DNA from 3 places in the Brotonthovivens ammoniilytica genome. Region 1 is predicted to be linked to each of the others. Evidence: predicted binding sites of a transcription regulator. Region 1 holds the regulator's gene; each other region holds the start of a gene.
What was found. Region 1 encodes Rex, which represses fermentation and respiration genes when NADH is low (regulators of the CRP and FNR family bind a similar motif). Its sites were predicted from a motif close to ATTGTTAANTANTTAACAAT; they were not measured.
Positions count from the first base shown of each region.

Region 2: the regulator Rex is predicted to act here: its motif matches at 3,718-3,737, upstream of OCV88_RS03030 (DRTGG domain-containing protein).
Region 3: the regulator Rex is predicted to act here: its motif matches at 2,902-2,921, upstream of gap (type I glyceraldehyde-3-phosphate dehydrogenase).

Region 1 covers NZ_JAOQJQ010000001.1:495,304-502,377, reverse strand. Annotated here, with positions in the region: gene alr (alanine racemase) at 1-992, opposite strand, end outside; gene OCV88_RS02270 (NAD(P)H-hydrate dehydratase) at 979-2,490, opposite strand; gene OCV88_RS02265 (redox-sensing transcriptional repressor Rex) at 2,609-3,244, opposite strand; gene OCV88_RS02260 (ABC-F family ATP-binding cassette domain-containing protein) at 3,428-5,347, opposite strand; gene OCV88_RS02255 (NADP-dependent isocitrate dehydrogenase) at 5,432-6,640, opposite strand; gene OCV88_RS02250 (GntR family transcriptional regulator) at 6,656-7,074, opposite strand, start outside.
Region 2 covers NZ_JAOQJQ010000001.1:657,628-664,701, forward strand. Annotated here, with positions in the region: gene OCV88_RS03005 (NADH-dependent [FeFe] hydrogenase, group A6) at 1-300, opposite strand, end outside; gene nuoF (NADH-quinone oxidoreductase subunit NuoF) at 315-2,105, opposite strand; gene OCV88_RS03015 ((2Fe-2S) ferredoxin domain-containing protein) at 2,124-2,498, opposite strand; gene OCV88_RS03020 (ATP-binding protein) at 2,512-3,069, opposite strand; gene OCV88_RS03025 (NADH-quinone oxidoreductase subunit NuoE family protein) at 3,069-3,545, opposite strand; gene OCV88_RS03030 (DRTGG domain-containing protein) at 3,878-4,237, shown strand; gene OCV88_RS03035 (ATP-binding protein) at 4,227-4,649, shown strand; gene OCV88_RS03040 ([Fe-Fe] hydrogenase large subunit C-terminal domain-containing protein) at 4,675-6,006, shown strand; gene OCV88_RS03045 (hypothetical protein) at 5,975-6,325, shown strand; gene OCV88_RS03050 (PHP domain-containing protein) at 6,309-7,022, shown strand.
Region 3 covers NZ_JAOQJQ010000001.1:86,519-93,592, reverse strand. Annotated here, with positions in the region: gene tpiA (triose-phosphate isomerase) at 1-229, opposite strand, end outside; gene OCV88_RS00465 (phosphoglycerate kinase) at 321-1,526, opposite strand; gene gap (type I glyceraldehyde-3-phosphate dehydrogenase) at 1,743-2,756, opposite strand; gene OCV88_RS00455 (histidinol-phosphatase HisJ family protein) at 3,107-3,907, shown strand; gene OCV88_RS00450 (histidinol-phosphatase HisJ family protein) at 3,954-4,751, opposite strand; gene OCV88_RS00445 (cupin domain-containing protein) at 4,944-5,168, opposite strand; gene OCV88_RS00440 (1-propanol dehydrogenase PduQ) at 5,190-6,296, opposite strand; gene OCV88_RS00435 (EutP/PduV family microcompartment system protein) at 6,309-6,743, opposite strand; gene eutS (ethanolamine utilization microcompartment protein EutS) at 6,757-7,074, opposite strand, start outside.

The DNA.
Region 1 (7,074 bases):
ATTTTAACATCCGAAATGTTCGTAATATCCACCATAAACTGATCCATACAGATTCTTCCGCAGATTGGCGCTCTCTGCCCGTGAATCAGAACGCTTCCTATATTCGACAGGCTTCTTGCATACCCATCTCCATATCCTACTGGAATGGTTGCAATTACAGACTTATGTTTCACCTCATAAGTTCCACCATAACTGATAATTCTTCCAGGCTCCAGTTCTTTTATATGAATCACATGGCTCTTTAATGCAAGAACCGGTTTTAAATCAATTTTTTCTTTCTGCACTTCATCAGAAGGCCATAAGCCGTAAAGAATAATTCCGGCCCGGACAAAATCCAGATTTGCCTCAGGGAAATCAATAATTCCGGCGCTGTTAGATGCATGAAGAACCGGTATGATAACGTTTCTTTCTTTTAACATGGCATCCATTTTTTTATATTCTGAGAATTGAAATCTGGTAAAAGATTTATCTTTTTCATCGGCCTTGGAAAAATGCGTAAACATACCCTCAAGTAGTATATGCGGAAGCTTCCCAATCTGTGCAATCTCATCTGCTGCTTCTTTTGTAATCTGATATCCGATTCTGCTCATACCGGTATCCAGTTTTATATGAACCCGCACATCCCGGCCCGCAAAAGACGCAGCTTTTGAAAGCTCCTGTGCCATCTCCATAGAAAATACCGTGGGACGTATATCGTGCTCTATCATCAGCGGATACTGCTCCGGGAAAGTATAGCCAAGTACAAGAACAGGCTTTTTTAACTGGTGGTTTCTTAGAATCTGCGCTTCATCAACAGTTGCAACTGCATACCCCCAGATCTCATCCATGTGCTCCATCAGCTGTGCCAGAGGAACCGCCCCATGTCCATAGGCATCCATCTTTATAACAGCAGTAATTTTTGTACCGGGCTTTAAATTTTTTTTAATTTCCCTCAAATTATGTTCAAACATATCCAGATCAATTCTGGCATATACACGTTTATAATGTTTCATTTTCTTTGATTCCTTCTTTCAACACCAGACTGACCCCTTCAGTTAAATCCGAAGCAAGCAGTCCATATTCCCCTTTCTCCGATTTTTTCAAATCCCCGGACAGTCCATGAATATAAACCCCCAGAGGGGCAGCAATCCGCGGCGGACAGCCCTGAGCTGCCAGCGCGGCTATCACTCCTGTAAGTACGTCACCGGATCCTGCCACAGCCATACCGGAGTTCCCGCTCTGATTCAAATAGGCCGTACCATCCTTTAAAACCGTAATCGTTCTGACATCCTTTATAACAGTGATGATATGATATGTCTCCGAAAATTTTCTGGCTGTACCCAAAAGATCTTCTTTGATTTCTGCCACAGTCATTCCTGCAAGACGGGACATTTCCCCCAGATGAGGCGTTATAATCAGGTCTGCCCCGGTTGTATTCAATATATCTTTATTTTCTGCCATTAGATTCAAAGCATCCGCATCCACGATACACGTTTTTTCTGTGTACTTCAACACTGTTTCCGTCATTTTTTTTGAAAACACTCCGGTTCCAATTCCTGGTCCCAGTACAATTACATCCGCCCAGTCAAGACAGCTTATTATTTTTTCTGTTTCATCAGCTCTTGTATCATAGGTTGTAAGAACCGCCTCCGGAACCAATGTCTGCATAATTGTCCGGTTTTCCTTGGGAGTAAAAATCCGCACAAGTCCTCCGCCGGCGGCATATGCGGCTCTGGCAGACAGCACGCCGGCTCCTGCCATATCAATGCTTCCTGCCATAATAAGTATTTTACCAAAGGTTCCTTTATTTCCATCCTTCGGGCGCCTTGGCACCATCCTTAAATCTTCCTGCCCTAATGTTTTGACTTTGGGAAAACTTCCCAAAAAACCATAAGTGTCAATTCCAATATCTTTCACAGCCAGCCGTCCTGTATACTGTGCCCCCGGATAGAGAATCTGACCGATTTTTGCAAATCCAAAGGTAACCGTAACATCTGCCCGGAAAGCAGTCCCCATGATCTGCCCATTATCAGCATTGATACCGGAAGGGATATCCACCGCCATTTTAACCCCCGTCATCTGGTTTAACTGCAAAATCAGCTCATAATAACGTCCTTCCAGATTGCGTGCAAGACCAATACCAAAGAGACTGTCAATTACAAGATCGTAAGATTCTTTGGGCAGTTCAGAAACAATCGGTATCTTATACTTTTTTACAATGCCAATCTGCCGCCTGGTCTCCTCCGTGGCTTTCTCCTCCGAACCATAAAACAAAATACAGACATCATATCCTTTTAAATACAATAATCTTGCAATGGCAAATCCATCTCCTCCATTGTTTCCGCTTCCGCAGACAACCAGGCATGTTTGAAATTCCAGTTTGATGTTCTCAAGTTCCTCTATAACACTTAACGCCGCACGCTCCATTAACACAGCTGACAAAACGCCGAAATACTCAATAGTCCCTGTATCGCAGGCCTTCATTTCCCTGCTGTTTAATAAATATTTCATACCATTCCCTCTCAGACGATTTTCGAAAAATTCTTATCTATACAATAAACGCTCTGCCAGAAAAAGGCAAAGCGTTTTTGTGCTTCGTTGTTGTTTATGAAAATAGAAACAAATATTTTTATACTCTGTTCCGTCTGCTGACAATATTGTAGGACAGCTGCATCAAGCTGTCAGAAAGATGAACATTTTCTACAACCACATCCTCCGGAAGCTCCAGGTCCAGATGGGCAAAGTTCCAGATTGCCGAAATCCCAAGTTCCACAAGACGGTCTGCACAGGCTTCCGCCTTTTCTTTAGGCATTGTAAGAGCCGCAATGTCTACTCTGTGGTTTTTAACAAACTCCTCTAGCTCATCCATCATATGTATTTCAATCCCCCGAACGGATAAACCCGCCAGCGCCGGATTGATATCAAATAAACCGGTGATCACAAATCCCCGTTTCTCAAATTTCACATAGTTAGCAAGAGCCTGCCCAAGATTTCCTGCGCCTACTACAATAATATTATGCTGACAGTCAAGTCCCAGAATTTTTCCAATTTCTTCGTACAGATATTTTACGTTATATCCATATCCCTGCTGTCCGAATCCTCCAAAATTGTTCAGATCCTGTCTGATCTGTGACGCTGTCACCTTCATTCTGCTGCTGAGTTCATTGGACGAAATCCGCTCCACACCGGCGTCAATTAACTCACCAAGATAGCGGTAATAGCGCGGCATTCTCCGGATCACTGCCTGCGATATTGTTTTCTGCAACGTTATTTCCTCCCTTATCTGAAAGTCTGTTCCCACTCGTTATACTTTTCTTGTTTCAGATGATTGTATTATAAAGTGTTTTTTATTTATTGTCAATTTTTTATCAATCCAGAAATAGTCTGTATTCATTCCATTTTTGACAGATCAGAAAGAAAAATTCCACACAAAAAATCACTGACAGGCTTATTCCTGTTCAGACAGTCTTTCCCAGTTTTCATAGCATTCATTCAGTTTCAGCTCTAATTCGTCCCGCTTTTTCTGGAGTTCTCCAAGCTTTGCTGAATTGGAAGCATTGGCAGGATCACAGAATGCTTCATCTATATCAGCAATCTGCTGCTCCAGGATTTCGATCTGTTCTTCTAGTTTTTTTATTTCGTTTTCCCTTTTTCTTATGCGGGCCTGCTCCTCCTTTTGCTGCTTCCAGTCTGTTTTTCCGGTGGATTCTCCGCTTTGTGCTGCCGCTGTGCCGGTATCTTCTTTTAGATATACCTGTTCTAGCGTCTCTTTCTTTTCCAGATAGTAATCATAATTTCCAATATAATTAATCACCATTTTTCCGGTAAGATTTAAAATCCGGGTAGCTGTTTTGTTTATAAAATAACGATCATGAGACACAAACAATACCGTGCCTTCATACTGGTTTAACGCAGATTCTAAAATTTCCTTGGAAGTAATATCCAGATGGTTGGTAGGCTCATCTAAAATCAAAAAATTTGCTTCAGACAGCATCAGCTTTGCCAGGGATACCCGCCCCCGCTCACCACCGCTTAAATCCAAGATCCGCTTATAAACATCATCTCCGGTAAATAAAAAAGCTGCCAAAAGGGTCCGGATCCTCGTCTCTGTGAGCTTGGGATACGCATCTGAAATCTCAGAAAATACCGTTTTATCCATATGAAGTACCTGATGTTCCTGATCATAATATCCAACTTTTACTCTAGAACCCAGTTTAAACTCACCGGCATCTGCAGATACCATACCATTCAAAATCTTTAAAATGGTTGTTTTTCCAGTTCCGTTCTGTCCAATCAGCGCCACACGCTCCCCGCGTTTGATCTCAAAATCAATATCAGAAAACAGCTCTGCTCCGTCATAGGATTTTGCCAGTCCCGCAACTGTCAGCACATCATTGCCGCTGATAATTTCAGGGGTCAAAGAGAGATTCATTTCCGTATGCTCCTCTTTTGGACGTTCCAGCACTTCTATTTTTTCCAGCTGTTTTTCCCTGCTTTCCGCCCGTTTTACAAATTTTTCCCGGTTATAGGATTTCAGTTTTGCAATCACTTCTTCCTGATGCTTAATTTCCCGCTGCTGATTCATGTATGCTTTTAGCTGTGCATCCCGCACCTGCTGCTTTTTTTGTGCATACGCACTGTAATTCCCCTGAAAAACCATGGACTGATGCATACTGATTTCCACTACCTTTGTAACAATCCGGTCCAGAAAATACCGGTCATGAGCTACAATTACAACAGCGCCCTTATAGTTCATCAAAAAAGATTCCAGCCAGGTAATAGACCCAATGTCCAGATGATTGGTAGGCTCATCCAGAAGAATGATATCAGGCTTTGTTACCAGAAGCTTTGCCAGTGATACACGGGTTTTCTGCCCTCCGGAAAGCTCATCCATATGTTTTGTAAATTCTTCCTCTGCAAATCCAAGACCTTTTAAAACTCCGGATACTTCGCTCTGATATGCATACCCATCCAAAGCCTCAAATTCATGAAGCACTTTATGGTAAGCTTCCATATGTTCTTCCAGCTCCCGGCCCTTGAAATGATTCATGGCCTCTTCCATTTCCCTGATTTTTGCCTCCAGAGAAATTACATACTGTTTTCCTTCCAGCACTTCTTCATATATGGTCCTGTCACCGGAAATATCCTGATGCTGAGCCAGGTAACCGATGGTTTTCCCTTTTGCCAGAATTACGCTGCCGCCGTCGGCGGACATTTCGTTCATAATAATTTTTAAAAGTGTGGATTTTCCGGCGCCATTCACACCTACGATTGCCGCCTTTCCATATTCTTCAATTCCAAATGAAACATTTTTCAAAACATCTTCCACACCAAAAGATTTACAAATGTTTTGACAGGATAATATCATACTTGTCCCCCTAAATCAGAATGTGCTCTGGCAGACAGACAGGAAGCTCTAAAGCAGATGCTTTAGAGCCTGTTTTATACATTTTTATAATAATGCTTCTAATTTTGTACGGATTGCTTTTATAAAGTCCAGACTGTTTAATACTGTTGGATGTTCAATTTCCGTAATCAAAGCAAGATCCTTTGTCATACTGCCGCTCTCAATAGTATCTATGCAGGCCTGTTCTAGTTTATCTGCAAAAGCGCTTAACTCTTTAAGATTGTCAAGCTCCCCTCGTTTTCTAAGGGCTCCCGTCCAGGCAAAAATAGTTGCTACCGAGTTTGTAGATGTTTCTTCACCTTTTAGGTGTTTATAATAATGCCGCTGTACGGTTCCGTGAGCAGCTTCATATTCATAAACTCCGGATGGAGATACTAATACAGAAGTCATCATAGCCAGAGAACCGAATGCCGAGGAAATCATATCACTCATAACATCACCGTCATAGTTTTTACATGCCCAGATATAACCGCCTTCTGACTTCATCACACGGGCAACTGCATCATCAATCAGCGTATAGAAATATTCAATACCTGCCGCTTTGAATTTTTCATCATATTCTTTATCATAAATTTCCTGGAAAATATCTTTAAATGTATGATCGTATTTTTTGGAAATGGTATCTTTCGTTGCAAACCACAGATCCTGTTTTGTATCTAACGCATAATTAAAACAGCTTCTTGCAAAGCTTTCAATGGAATTGCAGAGATTGTGCTGTCCCTGAATAATACCTGCTCCAGTAAAATCATGGATTAGTTCTCTCGTCTCAGTTCCATCTTCCGCTGTATAAACCAATTCTGCTTTTCCTGCGCCCGGAATTTTCATTTCGGAAGCTTTATACACATCACCATATGCGTGACGGGCAATGGTAATTGGTTTCTTCCAGTTTTTTACACAGGGCTCAATCCCTTTTACTTTAATAGGCGCACGGAAAACTGTCCCGTCTAAAATAGCACGAATGGTACCATTTGGGCTTTTCCACATTTCCTTCAGATCATATTCGTCCATACGTGCAGCGTTTGGTGTAATGGTAGCACATTTTACAGCAACTCCGTATTTTAAAGTTGCATTTGCAGAATCAAAGGTTACCTGATCATCAGTCTGATTTCTGCATTCCAGTCCAAGGTCATAATATTCTGTCTTTAAATCAATAAATGGATGTAACAGTTCATCTTTAATATACTGCCAGAGAATTCTTGTCATTTCATCTCCGTCCATCTCCACCAGTGGTGTTGTCATTTTAATTTTGTCCATTTGAAAATATCCTCCTTATTGTCCTTCTGTTTTTGCAATATTTTCCCATCCGTAATACTCAATATTTTTCATTGTATTCATGATGTGGTTATTTGCCAGGCGCTGCGCTTTTTCTTCATTATGTTCTTTGATGGCTTCTACAATGGCCCCATGCTCCGCAGTAGATTTTACAGAACGCTCCTGAGATGTCAGAGATATTTTACGCACACTTTGTACATAATGATGATAATCATGCAGCAGATTTGCCAGTATTTTACTGCCACAGGCCTCATACAGCTTCTCATGGAATTTGTTATCCAGCTCAAACACCTGCTTTCCATGACCTCTTTTTGCGTGAAAATCTGTCAGATAAATAATTTCCTCAAGCTCAGCAATCAGATCAGGTGCAGCATTTTTTGCTGCCCTTCTGGCGCAAAGCCCCTCCAGCATAGAGC
Region 2 (7,074 bases), 160 kb from region 1:
GCATTTTCTGTCATGAATAGAGAGAAGAAGCTGCAGAGTTTTTCTTCTGGACTCAATGACCTTAGGGGTATTTGTAAATACTTCCATACCTTCATTGATTGGATAAACACAGGCAGTTACCAGTGTTCTTGCTCCTTTTACCTCTACCACACACATACGGCAGGCGCCGATTTCATTAATATCTTTCAAAAAACATAAAGTGGGAATTTCAATATTTGCCAGACGTGCTGCCTCCAGGATGGTTGAACCCGAAGGAGCAGAAACCTCTGTCCCATTTATTTTAATCGTAATATTTTCCATGATTGATTCCTCCATTATTCCTTGTAAATAGCACCAAAACGACATTTATCCAGACAGGTACCACATTTGATACATTTGTCAACACTGATAATATGAGGTTCTTTGATGTTTCCGGCAATGGCGTCAGCCGGACAGTTGCGGGCACATAACGTACAGCCTTTACATTTTGAAGAATCAATTTTATAAGTAAGCAGATTTTTACACACACCTGCCGGACATTTTTTATCTACAACATGAGCCATATATTCATCTCTAAAGTAACGCAGAGTCGATAATACCGGGTTTGGCGCTGTCTGGCCAAGACCACATAATGCATTATCTTTTATGTAATAACAAAGCTCTTCCATTTTATCAATATCTTCCGGCGTACCTTTTCCGCTTGTAATCTTTTCTAAAATCTCCAGCAGACGTTTGGTTCCCACACGGCACGGCGTACATTTACCGCAGGATTCATCTACCGTAAACTGCAGGAAGAATTTTGCGATATCTACCATACAGGTATCTTCATCCATAACAATGAGACCACCGGAGCCCATCATAGAGCCGATGCTGATAAGGTTATCATAGTCAATTGGAATATCAAAATGCTCTGCCGGGATACATCCGCCGGACGGACCGCCGGTCTGAGCCGCTTTAAAACGTTTTCCGTTTGGAATTCCGCCGCCGATTTCTTCAATTACGGTACGCAGGGTTGTACCCATAGGAATTTCCACAAGACCGGTATTATTAATCTTGCCGCCAAGAGCAAATACTTTGGTGCCTTTTGACTTTTCTGTACCCATAGATGCGAACCACTTTGGTCCGTTTAAAATAATCTGTGGAATGTTGGCCCAGGTTTCCACGTTATTTAAAATAGTAGGACATCCGAACAGACCTTTTACTGCCGGGAACGGAGGTCTTGGACGTGGCTCGCCGCGGTTTCCTTCAATAGAAGTCATCAGGGCAGTCTCTTCCCCGCAGACAAATGCGCCTGCACCAAGTCTTAAATCCAGATCAAAATCAAATCCGGAACCAAAAATGTCTTTTCCTAACAGACCGTATTCTCTAGCCTGGTTAATAGCAATTTTCAAACGCTCTACAGCAATTGGATATTCGGCACGGACATAAATATATCCCTGGGAAGCGCCGATTGCATAACCGGCAATTGTCATGGCCTCAATTACTACATGAGGATCCCCTTCCAGTACGGAACGGTCCATAAATGCTCCCGGATCACCTTCGTCCGCATTACAACAGACATACTTCTGCACGTTTCCTCTGTTACCGGAAGCAAATTTCCATTTTAAACCGGTAGGGAAGCCTGCACCGCCGCGGCCTCTTAAACCGGAATCCAGAATTGTCTGAATTACTTCATCCGGAGACATTCCTGTAAGTACCTTTCCTAATGCTTCATAGCCGCCGGTACCGATATATTCATCAATTTCTTCTGGGTTAATAACACCGCAGTTTCTCAAAGCGACACGATGCTGTTTTTTATAAAAGGCAGTCTCATTAATTGACCGGATTCCTTCTGGAATTTCTGCATCATGGTAGACAAGGCGTTCTACCGGACGGCCTTTTAACAAATGTTCAGAAACAATTTCCGGAATATCCTCCGGTCTTACTCTGGAGTAAAAGATTGCTTCCGGATAGACCACCATAATAGGGCCCTCTTCGCACAGACCATGACAGCCTGTTTTTACTACTGCAACTTCATCCTGAAGTTTATGATTTTTTAACTCATTTTTTAATACCCGGATGATCTGCTGACTTCCCGATGAAGTACAACCAGTACCACCGCAGATTAATACATGTGAACGATACATAGTCACCAAACCTCCATTTTAAATATTTTCATCTGTGTGCAGCATATACTGATCCACAACCTGTCCCCGTATTACATGCTGCTCTAAAATATCAAGCGCTTTTTCCGGATTTACTTTTACATATGTAACTTTTTCTTTTCCCGGCTCATAGATCTCTACAATGGGTTCATACTGACATAACCCGATACAGCCGGTTTGAGATACTTTTACATGTTCAAGCTGGCGTTTCTGAACCTCATCTGATAATGTTGTCAGAACCGGTCTTGCACCGCTGGCGATTCCACAGGTAGCCATACCCACAACAACCCGGGTATCATTACTATTTTCAGAACGGAAACCAATGTTTCCCTGCATTTTTTCTCTGATCGCTCTTAATTCTTCCAGTGATTTCATAAAATCCTCCCTATCATTCATGGAATTTTGCATCTACTTCGTTTTTATTATCTTCTAAATATCCTTTGATAAATTCTCTTACATCTCCTTGAGAAAAGGAAACCCCTCCAAGAATTTCCCGCATCTGTCTGGTATCCAGTTCAAATCCCACGTCATCTATCTCATACCGGTAAATAAAATCCAGGTCCTCATAAGAGGTAACAAGCATTAGAATGGTATCTGAAATATTGCCCAGAGGCATACAGTCTATATGATTCAGATGGTATAACACAGATACGCAGGTTCCTGCTCCTGCCACAGAGTTCATAACAAAACTTCCTCCGGTACATTCCGCCGACTGTTTGATAAATGGAATCCCCAGCCCAACACGCCTTGTTGTCCTGGAGGTGTAAAACGGATCTGTAACCTTAGCAATCTGCTCAGCGCTCATACCGCAGCCATTATCTTTAATCTCAACAGAAAGTGTGTGCTCTGCAGACTTAATATGTAAAAAAATCTCAATAAGAGATGCCCCTGCGCGTATGGAGTTTTGCGCAATATCAAGAATATTTAAAGAAATTTCCGGCAGCATTATTCATATTTTGAGAGAATTCCATCAATCTCTTCCACTGTCAGACGTCCATATACTTCATCATTTATCATCATAACAGGTGCCAGTCCGCAGGCTCCAATACAGCGGCAGGCATCCAGTGAAAACTTTCCGTCAGATGTACATTCTCCTCCGGCAATTCCAAGTGTTTCCATTAACTTGTTGTAAATATCACCGGAACCTTTTACATAACAGGCAGTTCCAAGACAGACAGAAATTTTGTATTTTCCCTTTGGGAAAAGATTAAACTGAGAATAAAATGTTGCCACTCCATATATTTTTTCCAATGGAACATCCATTTCATCTGAAATTATTTTCTGTACCTCATACGGAAGATATCCGTATATATCCTGCGCCTTCTGCATAATCGGCATTAAAGATCCCTTATCATTTTTCAGCTCTTCGATAACCTGGCGCAGACTTTCCTCTTGCTCCTTTGTTCCATTAAATGGAACCATCTTTGTTTTTTCCAAAATTATCCCTCCTATTTCGTAGTGTACAAAAATTAATACACTATACGTATTATCCTATCATCATACTACACAACTTTCAATCGTGTATGCGAACAAAAATTGTCTATTTTTGCGCCCTCTTTTTGTTTAATTGTATTAATTCCCATACACTTGTATGTTTGTTATAAAAATAACAAATGTGTTTTGTTGAAAGTACACAATTTTTGTGCTATACTAAGCAATAAAATTTGTCTATAAATTGATTTCATGTATTTTATTTTTGTATCTACTCATTCCATATATAATTGAATGGTTACATATTTTCAAAGGAGAAGCTTATGCGCATTTGTGAAATCAAAACTATTGTAAACGCCAGCCTGCTTACGCCATCCGAAAATTCCGGGCTGAATATACAGTACGCCTTCAGCTCCGATATGATGAGTGATGTTTTGGCCTATGCCCAGCGGCATATGATGCTGATTACAGGTCTTGCCAATCCGCAGACTATACGCACTGCGGAGATGCTTGATATTGGCTGCGTATTATATGTCAGGGGAAAGAGACCTGCAGATACTGCCATTTCGCTGGCGGAGAAGCTTGGGATTACAGTACTTGGCACAGAGCTGACAATGTTTGAAACCAGCGGATTGCTTTATCAGGCTGGAATACGCGGAGGTAATATTAAAAATGGAAAATAAAATTCACTTTAAATATGAAGTAGACGGTGAGGATTTTACCCGGGCCGGGGAAGCCAGCAGCGATATCAAAAGTAAGTTAAAGCTGATGCAGATTCAGCCGGATATCGTCCGCAGAGTTGCCATCGCAATGTACGAGGGAGAAATTAATATGATCATCCATGCCAACGGGGGCGTCATTGATGTAGATGTATATCCGGAAAAGCTGACCATGATCTTAAAGGATTCCGGGCCCGGCATCAAAAATATTGAACAGGCTATGGAGGAAGGCTACTCCACCGCTCCCGACGAGATTGTAAGTCTGGGATTTGGCGCAGGCATGGGACTACCAAATATGAAACGGGCATCTGATGAAATGGATGTTTCCTCCACAGTGGGGGTGGGTACCACTGTTACAATGACAATTAATTTCTAAGTGTAAATAAGGGGATGTAACTTTCATGAATAAATTTTTTCACTCTGTCTATCTGAATGAAGAACGGTGCAGGGGATGTCTGAATTGTATTAAACGCTGCCCCACACAGGCAATCCGTGTACATAATGGGCGGGCGCATATTATGAGCGAATACTGCATCGACTGCGGGGAATGTATCCGCCGCTGTCCCCATCATGCAAAAATGACCAAGCATGACAGATTGGATATTTTAAGTCAGTATGAATACACGGTAGCTATACCGGCTCCTACACTATACAGCCAGTTTAACCATCTTTCTGATATTGATATTATTCTCACAGCACTGTTAGAGATGGGATTTGATGATGTGTTTGAAGTCAGCGGAGCAGCCGAACTTGTCTCAGAAGCCACAAGAAAATATATTCAGACTCACGAAAAACAGTGGCCGTTAATCAGCACTGCCTGTCCCACCATTGAAAGATTGATACGGGTTCGTTTTCCAAATCTCATTGATCATCTGCTGCCTATTCTACCGCCTATGGAAGCAGCCGCAATGCTGGCCCGCAAAAAGGCGCTCCGGGATTCCGGCCTGGTAAGCAGTCAGATTGGAATTATCTTCATTTCCCCCTGTCCCTCTAAGGCTACCTTTATCCGGGAACCTCTGGGGATAGAACACAGTCATGTGGACGCAGTGCTGTCAATCAAAGATATTTATCCAGAACTGCTCTCCCACATGAAAAATGCCGAAAAAAATGTCAAACCCCTTTCCATATCCGGCAAAATCGGTGTAGGCTGGGGAATCAGCGGCGGAGAAGCTGCCGGAACACTGATCAATAATTATCTTGCTGCCGACGGCATTGAAAATGTAATTCAGGTTTTAGAAGATCTAGAAGATGAAAAGTTTCAGGCCAGGCTGGCTTTTATTGAACTGACTGCCTGCAGCGGCGGCTGTGTGGGAGGGGTTCTGACCGTTGAAAATCCGTATATTGCAAAAGCAAAAATCAAACAGCTGAATAAATACATGCAGGTATCCAAATCCAGAGCCAGCAATTTTGAAGAAGACTTTTCACCAGAAGATATTTTCTGGAACAAAGCCGTGGATTTTGAACCGGTTTACCAATTAGGCTCAAATATGACGGAAAGCTTTGCAAAATTATCTGCTGTTGAACGTCTTTTAGAAGCTCTGCCGGGTCTTGACTGCGGGGCCTGCGGGGCCCCTACCTGCCGGGCACTTGCCGAAGACATTATTACAGGGAAAAATTCCGCCCAGGAGGAAGATTGTATTTATCTTATGAGAGATCAATACGATGCATTAAAAGCAAGTCCATTATTCAAGGAGGAAAAAAATGACCATACAGGAACTGATTGCAACAAATAAATTTGAAATAATTAATGAAGGAACAAATCTGCAGCGTACTTTAACAGAACCGTACTGCTGTGATCTTTTAAGTATAGCTATGGGAAACGCGCCTGCAGGATGTGCCTGGTGTACCGTAATGGGAAATATGAATACCCTGGCTGTAGCATCTTTGACAGAGGCCGGATGTGTAATTTTATGCGGAGCTGTCAATATTGATGAAAACATGAAGCTGAAGGCCCGCTCAGAAGGAATTACTCTTTTAAGAACCAAAGATGCCATCTTCCCTGCTGCTCTGTGGATCTATCAGCAGTTAAACCACCATGAAGATATCTTATGACTTTCACCTGCACTCCTGTCTGTCCCCCTGCGGCAGTGACGATATGACCCCTGCTAATATCGCCGGTATGGCATCTATTATCGGACTTAAGGCTATCGCTTTAACAGACCACAATACCTGCCGCAACTGCCCCGCCCTCACAGAGGCTGCAAAAGACTATGGCATCAGTGTGATTCCCGGAATGGAACTTTGTACAGAAGAAGAGGTGCATGTGCTCTGCTTTTTTTCATCTCTAAATCAGGCAATGGAGTTTGACCGGTTTGTATATGAAAAGCTTCCAGATATTCCAAATAACCCTATGCTTTTTGGAAATCAGCTGATTTATAATACAAAAGACCAGGCAGAGGGCGTACTGGATAAACTGCTGATTTCTGCAGTCCCCATTAGTTTCTCAGATCTTCCCGGTATTTTAAATGGGTTTGGAGGAATTATGATACCGGCACATATAGACAAACCATCCAACAGTCTCATCAGCAATCTGGGCTTTATTCCCCCGGACAGTACCTTTAAAACGGCAGAGCTTCATGATCTTCAAAAGAAAAGTACTTTTCAAAAATCCTATCCGTATCTGGAGGGATGCCGTATTTTATGTTCTTCTGATGCCCATTATCTAAATGACATCCACGAACCGGTTTACTGGATTGATATTCCCTCAAATAATACAGAGGAAATTTTTCGCTTCCTGTCGGGAGCATAATTTTTTTTTAAAAAAGAATCCTGCCACGGCAGGATTCTCCGCCTGCGGCGGG
Region 3 (7,074 bases), 410 kb from region 1:
CACCTGTGTAAGCACCTTTTTCTTCATAGTACATATTTTCAGCCCCAATACAGATATTGCTGCCTTCTGCAGCCTGCATAGCAGGGATAATGTCAATTGCCGGTACACAGAATACTACATCTACTTCTTCATTTGCTACTAATGGCTTCAATTCATTTACAAGGGCAACTGCCTCGCTGGGTGTTTTGTTCATTTTCCAGTTTCCCGCTACAATTTTTCTTCTGGCCATGCTAATATTCCTCCCGAATTTTCTTTCTCTCACAGACTTTTTGTCTCTATATTTTGTCTTTAAATTTTGTCCTATATTTTATCTCTATTTATTATTTATCGTTTGCTGCCACAACTCCCGGCAGATCTTTTCCTTCTAAAAATTCCAGGGAAGCGCCGCCGCCGGTTGATATATGCGTCATTTTATCGCCAAATCCCAGCTGGTTTACTGCTGCCGCAGAATCACCGCCGCCGATAATGGTTGTTGCATCTGTTTCCGCCAGAGCTTTTGCTACTGCAATGGTTCCTTTTGCCAGAACCGGATTTTCAAATACGCCCATAGGTCCGTTCCATACAACAGTTTTTGCACTGGCTACTGCATCTGCGTAAAGCTTTGAAGTAACCGGTCCGATATCCAGACCCATTTTATCGGAAGGAATTTTATCAGCTGCTACATAAGATACATCAATTCCTGCGTCAATTGGATCAGGGAATACTGCCGCAATGGCTGTGTCTTCCGGCAGAAGCAGTTTCTTTCCAAGCTTCTCTGCCTTCTCCATCATTTCTTTACAATAGTCGATTTTTGTATCGTCTACCAAAGATGCTCCCGTCTCATAGCCCTTTGCTTTTAAGAAGGTATAAGCCATGCCGCCGCCGATAATCAGCGTATCGCATTTCTCCAGAAGGTTTGAAATTACGTTTAATTTGTCAGCTACTTTTGCGCCGCCCAGGATTGCAACAAATGGCCTCTGAGGATTATTAACTGCATTGCCCAGGAAATCAATTTCTTTCTGCATCAGGTAGCCTACCACTGCTGTATCCACAAGCTGTGCCACCCCGACATTGGAGCAGTGTGCCCGGTGTGCGGTACCGAAGGCATCGTTTACAAATACATCGCAAAGAGACGCCAGATCTTTACTGAATGCTTCTCCGTTTTTAGTTTCCTCTGCACGGTAACGTGTATTTTCAAGCAAAACAACGTCTCCGTCTTTCATTGCATCCACTGCTGCTTTTGCATTTGCACCTACGACTTCCGGATCTGCCGCAAACTTTACTTCCTGTCCCAGAAGCTCTGAAAGGCGTACTGCCACCGGCGCCAATGACAATTCCGGCTTTGGCTCTCCCTTTGGCTTTCCAAGATGGGAACAAAGAATTACTTTTCCTCCGTCAGCCATGAGTTTTTTAATTGTGGGAAGAGCTGCAACAAGACGGTTTTCGTCTGTGATCTTTCCCTCCTTTAAAGGTACGTTAAAATCACATCTGCAAAGCACTTTTAATCCCTTTACATTAATATCGTCAATTGATTTTTTATTTAACATGAAATTCCTCCTAAAAAAGAATGTGTCTCGGCACATTCCCGCGCCGAGGGCGGTGGTTTACGACAAGTTTCATCTTTGTGCCAGTGTGCCTCCTCACATAGCGTTTTATACAGCTAGAAACAACATTTCCTGTTGTATAAAAAAGAGGCCCGGCCCTCTTTAGGCCGGACCTCAAGCTTGTCTACCATATTGTCCTTTTATGGTTATTAAAACAGATTATGCTAACTCAGCAAAGTATTTAATTGTACGAACCATCTGGCTTGTATAACTGTTTTCATTGTCATACCAGGAAACAACCTGAACCTGTGTAGTTCCGTTGTCTAATGGAAGCACCATTGTCTGTGTTGCATCGAATAAGGAACCATATCTCATACCTACAATATCGGAAGATACGATTTCATCTGTATTGTATCCGAAAGATTCATCGGAAGCTGCTTTCATTGCTGCATTGATATCATCAACTGTTACGTTTCCTTCTACAACAGCATTTAAAATAGTTGTAGAACCTGTTGGTGTAGGAACACGCTGAGCTGCACCGATTAATTTACCTGATAATTCAGGAATAACAAGTCCGATTGCTTTTGCTGCACCGGTGCTGTTTGGAACAATATTTACAGCTGCTGCACGGGATCTTCTTAAATCACCTTTTCTCTGTGGTCCATCAAGTGTCATCTGATCGCCTGTGTAAGCGTGGATGGTACACATAATACCGGATTTGATTGGTGCAAGATCATTTAAAGCTTTTGTCATTGGTGCAAGGCAGTTAGTGGTACAAGAAGCTGCTGAGATAATTGTGTCGTCAGCTTTCAGTGTTTCATGATTAACGTTGAAAACAACCGTTGGAAGATCATTTCCTGCCGGCGCTGAGATAACAACCTTTTTAGCACCTGCATTGATATGAGCCTGAGCTTTTGCTTTTGATGTATAAAATCCGGAGCACTCTAGTACAACATCTACGTCTAATGCTCCCCATGGGCAGTTGTTTGCGTCTGGTTCTGCATAAATTTTAATTTCTTTTCCATCAACTGTGATAGAATCTTCACCGGCAGTTACTGTGTCTGCTTTCTCATATTTACCCTGTGAAGAATCGTATTTTAATAAATGAGCAAGCATCTTCGGGCTTGTCAGATCATTGATTGCCACGATTTCATAACCTTCTGCTCCAAACATCTGTCTGAATGCAAGACGACCGATACGTCCAAAACCATTAATTGCTACTTTTACTGCCATGTTTCATTCCTCCTAGAATTAGAATTTTGAATGTTTTATTTGTCTGAGCAGTCACTTTTAAAATCTTTTGGAGTGATTACCCATCTGAAACTATTGTAACGAATTTAAACTATAAATTCAATAGATTTTAATCGTTACTTTTAACTTTGTTAATTTTTTCACTATATGTTCTTTTCTGCCTATATTTTCAATCATTTTTTACAATCAAAAAAATAGCCTTCATCCAGTTTTTGACAAATCCGTCAGTGTCACTTATGATAATATGTGAAATATATCCAAATATTATACTTGTATCAGAAAAAATACTTCGTTATTTCAGAACATTTTTACGAAAACAGGAGGTAACCTTTATGCTGTGGGACACGCATATGCACACGAACTTTTCCGGAGACAGCGACGCTGCCCCGGAGCTTATGATTCATCAGGCACTAAAGCTTGGTCTTTCCGGTATCTGTATTACCGATCATCTGGACTATGATTATCCAAAGGAGCCGGAGCTGTTTTTACTCTCTCTTGATGAATATGCAGAGTGTCTGCCCCGGCTGAAACAAAAATATAAAAGTCAGATTACAATCGGATTCGGTATCGAAATCGGTCTGCAGCCTCATCTGGCCCAAATACACAGTCAGATTACTGCTTCCAATACGTTTGATTTTGTCATTGCCTCCTCGCATACTGCCCAGGGGATGGACCCATACTACTGCGAATACTTTTCCGGAATCAGCCAGGAGGAAGCATATATAAAATATTTCTCTTCCATCCTGGAAAACCTATCCTGCTTCAGCGACTTTGACGTCTATGGACATCTGGATTACGTCACAAGGTATGGAAATCCGCCGGTACCGGCATATACTTATCCTTCCTGCCAAAAACTCATTGACGATATCCTGAAAAAACTAATTTCTATGGAAAAAGGCCTGGAAATAAATACAGGCGGGTTTTCTTCCGCCTGCAGACAGGAAAATCCTCATCGGGAAATACTGAAACGATATTATGAGCTGGGCGGCCGTATCATCACCGCCGGTTCTGATGCACATTCACCGGAAGAAATTGCCCGGAATTTTCACAGAGCCGGCAAACTTCTGCAGGACTGCGGATTTAAGGAATACTGTTATTTCGCAAAACGGTCGCCGGTATTCCTTCCCCTTTGACCTATCTGTTCTGTACAGACTGACAAAGATATGTTGAGCTGCCGGATCAAAGCTTTACAAATTCAGGCCTGCGCTCTTTAAAATAAGTATAATAAGAAAAACCGCAGGATTTCAGGATATTCTGTGCTTTTGTAAATTCATAAGAAAAATATTCCGGACTGTGGGCATCTGATCCGATGGTTATAATTTCTCCCCCCAGCTCATGATAACGTTCCAGCACGTCTTCATGGGGGGACGGGTGCCCAAGGCCATACCGGAATCCGCTGGTGTTAATCTCCAGTCCGATTCCATGATCAATCAGATACTTTAATATTTCATCTATAATGTCTTTGTGCTTTGCATAAGTATAAAAACGATTCCGGTTTGGACCGTACCGCACCACATAGTCAAGATGTCCAAGCACATCACAGTCAGAAAACGCCTGTACATTCTGATATACACATTCAAAATATTCCTCATATGCGTCCTTTTCCGTCCGATTCAAGAAGAAGTCCGGGTAATAAGGATCTATCCGGTTAACAATATGTGTAGACCCAATAATAAAATCAAAAGAATACTTAGACAGCAGCTGCTCAAACCGCGCCTTAAGATGGGGCTGCAGACCAAGCTCCACTCCGATATTCAATATGATTTCAGAAGCATATTTTTCTTTCAGCCGGCCCAGTGTTTTAAAATACTGATCCACATCCAAGTGAAACTGGCCCCCCGGATAGTCATACTCCAGATGATCCGTAAAGCAGATATAGCGGAAACGCTTATGAATTGCCTGCTTAATCATCTCTTCCGGATCCGCCTGACTGTCTGAAGAAAAAGAAGAATGCATATGAGAATCAATTATAATCATTTTTATTTCCTTTCATAGTATCCTCAGTTAACCTGTATGTATCAACTGCTGATTACTTCTCAATTACAAAATTTCTTTCCTTAATCGACTATACAATATTCTCACCAAAAAAGAAAGTATTCACTGACATAAAAAGTATCCCCATAAAACACATTTTTGTGCCTGACTATAGGGATACTTCCTTTCGTATTTCTATTCAGTTGTATTTGCCCAGTCAGCCGGATATGTAATATACAGAAATCTAGCATGTTCCTCCACCTGAAACTGTATGGAAGAACCATGAGGAATCAGTATAATTTCTCCTGGTCCCGCCGTCACTTTCTTTCCGTTTTTAATAATTGACAGCGTTCCTTCTATTATATAATCAATTTCATCATAATTCAGCGTCCAGTCGAATGTAGTGTGATCCATTTCCATATTATGTACCTCTTTTATCTGTTATACCAGTTTTGCAAAAATCTGTTCAATCTCCGCCAGAACCGGCTTTCTCGGGTTTGTTTCCGTACATGGATCCTTCAGTGCAGTTTCTGCCATTTCAGGTACCGCATCCAGAAATTCCTTTCTTGAAATACCAAGAGAAGTAACTTTTTCCGGAATACCAATCTTATCCCTCAGCTGTTTTACTTTTCTGGAAAGATTTAATGCAGCTGTTTTTCCGGTTGGACTTGAAATCCCCAGAACTGACGCTGCCTTTGTATACCGTTCCGCCGCCGTTTCCGCATTATAAGCGATAATATGGGAAAGCAGCATGGCGTTGCTTCTTCCGTGTGAAATATGAAATTTTGCCCCCAGGGCATGTGCCATTCCATGACACAGTCCAAGTGAAGTGCTGTTGAATGCAACGCCCGCCATGCAGGATGCATTGTGCACCCGTTCTCTCGCATCCTGGTTTTCTCCATTTTTCACTGCAGTTTCCAGATAATCAAAAATCAGTTTCACCGCTTTTTCTGCAAATGCATCGCCAAAATCGCAGGCTTTCTCTGAGGCACAGGCTTCCAGAGCATGTGTCAGCACATCCATTCCTGTATCTGCTGTAACTGCTGCCGGGACGCTGACTACCAGCTCAGGGTCAAGCAGTGCCACATCCGGTACCATTGCATCATCCCGCAGCGGATATTTCACATTTTTTTCTCTGTCTGTGATCACTGAAAATGATGTAACCTCACTGCCGGTTCCGCTTGTTGTTGGAATGGCAATAAGACATTTCTTTTTCTCACTGGTTCCCTGTTCGTAAATATAGCGGACTGCTTTTGCGGTATCAATGGCAGATCCCCCTCCCAGGGCAATTAACGTATCCGGGGCAAAGGCTGTCATATGTCCAATTCCTTTTGTCACCACATGGATATCCGGATCAGGAACAACTTCAGAAAAAATCTCATATACTGCCTGCTGTCTGTCAAGGCAGTCCGTAATCCTTTTCACCATACCGGATTCTGCCATAAACGGGTCACAAATGATAAATGCCCGCCGTATCTGAAAATCCTTTAAATGTTCAAGGGCGGATTTACCCATATATACTTTTGTTTTCATTATAAACTGTTCCATTTGCTGCCTCCGTTACTGCATATCCAGATATTCTTTGACTTCCTCAATACCCGTTCTCTGTGTATTACTGATCTCAAATATTTTTTCACATCCTGCCATTTCCAGCAGTTCTCTTGCACCAGAAATCTGTTTTTCATCTTCTGCCAGATCTGTTTTCGTTACAAGACCGATGGTTGTTTTCCCAAACATACTTGCGAAAGCCGGCGCAAAAATACTCTGTTCATTGGTGCAGTCCTGCAGAAGTACAATCAGATCCGCATCCACGCTGCTGACGATCAGCGCTTTATACAGCGCCCGGTTCTCAACATATTCTCCCGGCGTATCAATGGCATTGTTTACAATTTCAATTGCCTGGGTTTTTTTATACTCGATAGCCCAGTCATTGATAGCCTGACAAAAACTTGTTTTTCCGGCTCCGCTTCTTCCTACTAGCATTATTTTCTTCATAATTTAAGCCTCATCAGGTTTTTGTAATTTCGGTAGAAGAAAAGGCCAGAATACTTCCAAGAGTTTCAAGTACAGCTGATAATGCAGCCTCAACACTTTCCACATCTCCGTTCACCACTACAGAACCGCTGAAGCGGTCCACAAATGCGATAGACACTCCCGCTGCTTTGGTGGCTACATCCGCAGCGATAATAGCCGCCTCACTGGGGGTAATGGTCAGAATACCGATTGCTCCCCGGTGGTCTGAGGGGATACCCAGTTTCTTATATAAATCCTCTTCCGGATTTGCTATGACATGAGCCAGTGTCACCTGTTTACCAGGGACAAACTC